DNA from 2 places in the Serratia rhizosphaerae genome. Region 1 is predicted to be linked to the other one. Evidence: predicted binding sites of a transcription regulator. Region 1 holds the regulator's gene; the other holds the start of a gene.
The links. Region 1 encodes Fur, which represses iron uptake genes when iron is present. Its sites were predicted from a motif close to ATAATAATGAGAACNACTATCAA; they were not measured.
Positions count from the first base shown of each region.

Region 2: FO014_RS17240 (Nramp family divalent metal transporter) is a predicted target of Fur. The motif match lies at 1,933-1,955, and genes of this name have one in related genera.

Region 1 covers NZ_CP041764.1:874,260-877,681, reverse strand. Annotated here, with positions in the region: gene FO014_RS04140 (family 20 glycosylhydrolase) at 1-1,355, shown strand, start outside; gene fur (ferric iron uptake transcriptional regulator) at 1,470-1,916, opposite strand; gene fldA (flavodoxin FldA) at 2,232-2,771, opposite strand; gene ybfE (LexA regulated protein) at 2,995-3,282, opposite strand.
Region 2 covers NZ_CP041764.1:3,706,031-3,709,452, reverse strand. Annotated here, with positions in the region: gene FO014_RS17245 (DUF2502 domain-containing protein) at 125-589, shown strand; gene FO014_RS17240 (Nramp family divalent metal transporter) at 645-1,886, opposite strand; gene FO014_RS17235 (NupC/NupG family nucleoside CNT transporter) at 2,266-3,422, shown strand, end outside.

The sequences.
Region 1 (3,422 bases):
AGGCGCGCCATATTGAGGTGATTCCGGAAATCGACATGCCGGCGCATGCCCGTGCGGCGGTGATCGCCATGGAGGCGCGCTATAAGAAACTGCATGCGCAGGGCAAACAGCAAGAAGCGCAGGAGTACCGGCTGGTGGATCCGACCGACACCTCGAACACCACCTCGGTGCAGTTCTTCAACCGCCAGAGCTACCTGAACCCATGTCTGGACTCTTCCACCCGCTTTGTTGACAAAGTGATGGGGGAAATTGCCAAGATGCATCAGCAGGCGGGGCAGCCGATCGGCACCTGGCACTTTGGCGGCGACGAGGCGAAAAACATCCGGCTGGGCGCCGGCTATACCGATGTGAAGAAGCCGGAAGCGGGCAAGGGCATGCTTGACCTGAACAAAGAAGACAAGCCATGGGCGAAGTCACAGGCCTGCCAACGGCTTATCGACAGCGGCAAAGTGGCGGATATGGCACATCTGCCGAGCTACTTCGGTCAGGAAGTCAGCAAGCTGGTGAAGGCGCACGGCATCGATCGGATGCAGGCCTGGCAGGATGGCCTGAAAGATGCCAAAGACGCCAAAGCGTTCGCCACCTCGCGCGTGGGCGTCAACTTCTGGGATACTCTGTACTGGGGCGGTTTTGACTCGGTGAACGACTGGGCCAACAAGGGCTATGAAGTGGTGGTTTCCAACCCGGACTATGTCTATCTGGACTTCCCGTATGAAGTGAACCCGAACGACAGCGGCTATTACTGGGGCACCCGCTTCAGCGACGAACGGAAAATCTTCAGCTTTGCGCCGGACAATATGCCGCAAAACGCGGAAACCTCGGTTGACCGCGACGGCAACGCCTTTACCGCCAAGAGCGATAAGCCGTGGCCGGGAGCGTATGGTCTGTCCGCCCAGCTGTGGAGCGAGGTGGTGCGCACCGATCCGCAGATGGAGTATATGATCTTCCCGCGCGCGCTGTCGGTGGCCGAACGCGCCTGGCACCGTGCCGAATGGGAGCTGGACTATCAGGCGGGCCGCGAATATAAGGGCGGTGAAACGCAGTTTGTCGATACCAAAAAGCTGGCGCAGGAGTGGCTGATTTTTGCCAATATTCTGGGGCAGCGCGAACTGGCCAAGCTGGATGCGGGCGGAATCAGTTACCGTCTGCCGGTGCCGGGCGCCCGTATTGTCGGCGGCAGGCTGGAGGCCAATATTGCGCTGCCGGGCCTGACGATCGAATATTCGACCGACGGCGGCCAGCGTTGGCAGCGTTATGATGATGCCGCCAGGCCGGCGGTGCAGGGCGAAGTGCAGATTCGTTCGGCAAGCCCGGATGGCAAGCGCTTTAGCCGCGCGGAGCCGGTAGCGGCTTAAGTCAACGTCTGCGGCGCCCGAACGGTATAACGGCGGGCGCCGCAGCTCACCCACGATCGGCAGGCATAAAAAAACCGCCGTGCGGCGGTTCCTGTTTACGCTGGCAGGCCAGCTTTACTTCTTGTTATGCAGCGTGTCGTTTTCACGGCAGTCACCGCTGGCACAGTGGCCGTACAGGTACAGGCTGTGGTTGGTGAGTTTGATGCCGTGCTGTTTGGCGATATCGCGCTGACGTTGTTCGATAGACTCATCGCTGAATTCGATCACTTTGCCGCAGTCCAGGCAGATCAGGTGATCGTGATGATGCTGTTGGGTCAGTTCGAATACTGACTTGCCGCCTTCGAAGTTATGGCGCGTGACGATACCGGCGTCGTCGAACTGGTTCAGTACGCGGTAAACCGTCGCCAGACCAATTTCTTCGCCCATGTCGATCAGTTTCTTATACAAATCTTCCGCACTGACATGATGGCAAGCCGGATCTTGCAGCACTTCCAGGATTTTGAGTCGCGGAAGCGTGACTTTTAAGCCGGCCTTCTTCAATGCGGTGTTGTTGTCAGTCATGCGGATTCAGTCCTGTTACTATGCTAATCAGTTGAGGCATTGTTGCCTGTGGCATCGGTCGGCACAAAGCGTTAATAGCGTCTCATTATAGAACCGGTTGCCCTAAATGGAAACCGCCGGTTGTTAACAAAAGCCTACTGCGCCGTTACATGTTGCGCGTGCAACATCTTGATGAATGGGATAAACCGGGGCCAAAGTCTACCGTGACGGGGAGGGAAGTTACTAATATGTAGCTTCTATTGCTTCAATCCGTGATGCCGATAACGGCCCCGCCGCTCAGCAGGGCCACCTATCGCAGCATTGCGGAGCGTTGAATCAGCCGATGATATCGGCCAGGCTCAGCTCTTCAACAATCTGTTTGACCCAGGCTTCCACGCGTTCGTTGGTCAGTTCCGGCTGGCGGTCTTCATCAATGGCCAAGCCGATAAAGTTGTCATCGTCCGCCAGACCCTTGGAGGCTTCGAAATGGTAGCCTTTGGTTGGCCAGTGGCCGACGATGGCAGCGCCGCGTGGTTCGATAATATCGCGGATGGTGCCCATCGCGTCACAGAAGTACTCGGCATAGTCTTCCTGATCGCCGCAGCCGAACAGCGCAACCAGCTTACCGTTGAAGTCTATTTCTTCCAGCGTCGGGAAAAAGTCGTCCCAGTCACATTGTGCTTCACCGTAGTACCAGGTCGGGATGCCCAGCAGCAAAATGTCAAATGCGTCCAGATCTTCTTTGCTGCTTTTGGCGATGTCGTGAATCTCAGCAACATCATCGCCGAAATCTTTGCGAAGGAGCTTTTGAATCATCTTGGCAATGTTTTCGGTATTGCCCGTGTCGCTGCCAAAGAAAATGCCTACGTTAGCCATATTGCGTATAACCTTTTAATTCAATAAATTACAATACGTTTCGCCTGCTGATCGCATCGGTATCGTTGTAAAGTGGCGTCTTGGTAAAGACCTGGGTCCTACCGGTAAACGCCTATCATGCCAGAAATTTGCTCCGGGGTTTTATCGCGTTCATGCGATGCCGGAAAGTAAGGCGGCGTTAAGCGAGCATCATCCTTACGCCGTGTGCGGCAGGCGCACGTTATTATTGCGACGGCTGCTCTTCCGCCAGCTGCGCCAGCAGCATCTGCTCGATCAGTTCGCTGCGGCTGATATTGCGCTGTTCGGCCAGCTTGTTCAGCGCTTCCACCGCTTCCGCGTTGATTTTCAGTTCCACACGCCGTAATCCACGTACTTTATCGCGCCGTAACTGATTACGCTTATTAATTCTAAGCTGTTCATCACGGGATAACGGGTTGGTTTTCGGGCGCCCCGGACGGCGTTCATCTGCGAACAGATCCAGCGTCGTGCGATCCGTGTTTTCTTTTGCCATAGGTAGCGGTACTGCAAGGGAATTAGCCTCAAAAAGCGATGGTTTGCTTCCGGACGCTGTGGTTAATACCGTTCAGGTCGTTACAACCTAAGCCAACTTTGCCCCCAATCTGGCGCCGGACAGCACGCTGGGGATGGCGG
Region 2 (3,422 bases), 2.3 Mb from region 1:
GATTCCCCCTCAAAGGTTTGACGTCGTGATACCGTTACCCTGCTACGGCACAAAAGTATAAGGACAGTTCATAGGCAGCATATAAATTATGCCGCCTATGAACCGCCGATAATAAGGAGAAAGCATGTTCAAACCTCTGCTACTGGCCGCCGTTTTCGTGGCCGCGACCGTTCCCATGGCGCCACAGGCGCAGGCGGACGGCTTGAGTATCGATTTACTCCCCGGCGTTTCTCTACGTATCGGCGATCAGGACCGACGCGGCAACTATTGGGACGGCTATGACTGGCGTGACCGCGACTGGTGGGAGAGCCATCGCGGCCGAGAGTTGGGCGAACGCAGCCGGCGCGGCTACTACTGGGATGGTTATCGCTGGCGCGACCACGATTACTGGCGCAAACATTACTACTACCATGACGGACGCTATCGTAAATACGATAAGCACGAGTACAAAAGGTACAAGAAATACCAGAAAGAGCGCGAAAAAGAGTACAGGAAGTACCAAAAGGAACGTGATAAAGAATATAAAAAATACCAGAAAGAACGCTACAAAGAGTATAAGCACCACCATCGTCACCACCACGATGACTGATAGCAAACAGGGCGCGAATTCGCGCCCTGTTGTGTTTTGCGGCCGGCGTCGCCGGTTAGAACAGACTGCTCAACAGCAGGTAGCCGTTTAGTCCCACCACGATAGCGACGATCAACCAGCCAATGTTCTGAACCGCGCGCCCGTTGACCATCTCACCCATCAGCTCGCGGTTGCCGGTAAACTTCAGCAGCGGCACCAGCGCCAGCGCGATGCCGAAACTCAGCAGCACCTGGCTCATCACCAGAATATGCGTGGCGTCCATCCCCAGCATGATAACCACAAACGACGGCAGCATGGTCACCACCCGGCGCACCCACAACGGGATATAGAAGCGGACGAAGCCCTGCATCACCACCTGCCCCGCCAGCGTCCCCACCACGGTAGAGGAGAGACCGGCCGCCACCAGACTCAGGCCGAATACCGTGGCCGCCGCATGCCCCAGCAGCGGCTGCAGCGTCAGGTAAGCCTGGTCAAGATCGGCGATGCCGCTGTGGCCGCTAAAGTGGAAGGCCGCCGCGGCGGTGGCCATCATCGCCAGGTTAACGAAGCCGGCGATGGTCATCGCCAACGCCACGTCGACCTTGGTCGAGGCATAGCGCTGCGCCTTGGAACTGTTGCCGGCGGTCTGCGTCAGCGACGAATGCAGATAAATCACGTGCGGCATAATAGTAGCGCCGAGCACACCGGCGGCCAGGAACACCGCATCACCATTAGGCAGATCCGGTATCGCCATGCCTTTAACCAACCCGCTCAGCTGCGGCTGCGAGAACACCAGCTCGACAATATAGGCCGCGGCGACAAACAGCAGCAACCCGCCGATCACCAGCTCCAGCGGCTTTTGCCCGCGCTTTTGCAGCATCAAAATCAGGAAAGTGGCAATACCGGTCAGGATCGCCCCTTCCAGCAAAGTCACGCCCAACAACAGTTTGAAACCTATCGCCGCGCCGATAAATTCGGCCAGGTCGGTCGCCATGGCAATAATCTCCGCCTGCACCCAATAGGCCCATACTGCCGGACGCGGCAGGCGATCGCGAATATGTTCAGCCAGGTTCTTGCCGGTGGCGATCCCCAATTTGGCAGACAGCAGTTGAATCAGCATCGCCATCACATTGGCCCACACCACCACCCACAGCAGTTTATAGCCAAAGGAGGCGCCGGACTGGATATTGGTGGCGAAGTTACCGGGATCGATATAGCCGATGGCGGCGATAAATGCCGGTCCCATCAGAGAAAGTTTGATCTTTCTGGACGGGCGGTCGGTTGATGTTGAGGAGTTAACCGCGCGACTGTTCAGCATATCGTGAAACCCTTACTATTATTAAGCTAACCATCATCCTACCAAGATGATAATAATTATCAATCGCATTTAATGCGGTAATACTTATCTCTGTGATAGACGGCAACGAAGGTTGAAGAACAGATCGCAGCAAATTCAAACGCTTTGTACCCAACAAAACGGCACAGATGCAGGACGAAATACGCCTAATACTCAAATTAACACAAAATCCCCACGAATGCGCACAATTATTAACATGTTGATTTTTGGTGGTTTATTATGCTGATTTGAGAAAAATCCCAGTGTAATTTTCCATATTTGTAATTGAACTCTCGTTTTTAAACGTAGCGTTACATAGAATGACAACCGAAATTCAGCCTGCCTCAAGTTTGGAGCACACATGTCCCATATTGCGCACTTTGCGTTAGCGTTAGTGGTGGTGGCGATTCTCGCGCTGTTGGTCTGCCGCGATCGCAAAAGCATCCGCATTCGCTATGTTATTCAATTATTGGTTATCGAAGTGTTACTGGCCTACTTCTTCCTGCATTCGGAAGCGGGATTGGGCTTTGTAAAAGGATTCGCCGCGCTGTTTGACAAGCTGCTCGGATTTGCAGGACAAGGGACTGAGTTTGTATTTGGCGGCATGGGTGATAAAGGCCTGGCGTTCTTCTTCCTGAAGGTGCTGTGCCCGATCGTCTTTATCTCCGCGCTGATCGGTATTCTGCAATATATTAAAGTGCTGCCGGTTGTGATCCGCGTCATCGGCACCGTGCTGTCGAAAGTGAACGGGATGGGCAAGCTCGAATCGTTCAACGCCGTCAGCTCGCTGATCCTCGGCCAGTCCGAAAACTTTATCGCCTATAAAGATATTCTCGGCAAGATGTCGGAAAAACGCATGTACACCATGGCGGCCACCGCCATGTCGACGGTGTCCATGTCGATCGTCGGCGCCTATATGTCGATGCTGGACGCAAAATTTGTGGTGGCAGCGCTGGTGCTCAACATGTTCAGCACCTTTATCGTGCTGTCTCTGATCAACCCGTACGACACCAGCCAGGAAGAAGAGCTGCACCTGGGCAACCTGCATGAAGGCCAGAGCTTCTTTGAAATGCTGGGGGAATATATTCTGGCGGGCTTTAAGGTGGCGATTATCGTCGCCGCGATGCTGATCGGCTTCATCGCACTGATCGCCGCCGTCAACGCCCTGTTCAGCGCCGTCTTCGGTCTGAGTTTCCAAGAGCTTCTCGGCTACTTCTTCTATCCGTTCGCCTGGATTATGGGTATTCCCAAGCATGAAGCGCTGCAGGTCGGCAGTATTATGGCGACCAAGCTGGTTTCCAATGAGTTCGTCGCGATGATGGAGCTGCAGAAAATCAGCGCCGAACTGACGCCGCGCAGCCAAGGGATGCTGTCGGTATTCCTGGTGTCGTTTGCCAACTTCTCCTCCATCGGCATCGTCGCCGGGGCGATTAAAGGCCTGAACGAACATCAGGGCAACGTGGTTTCCCGCTTCGGCCTGAAGCTGGTTTACGGCTCTACGCTGGTCAGCATTCTGTC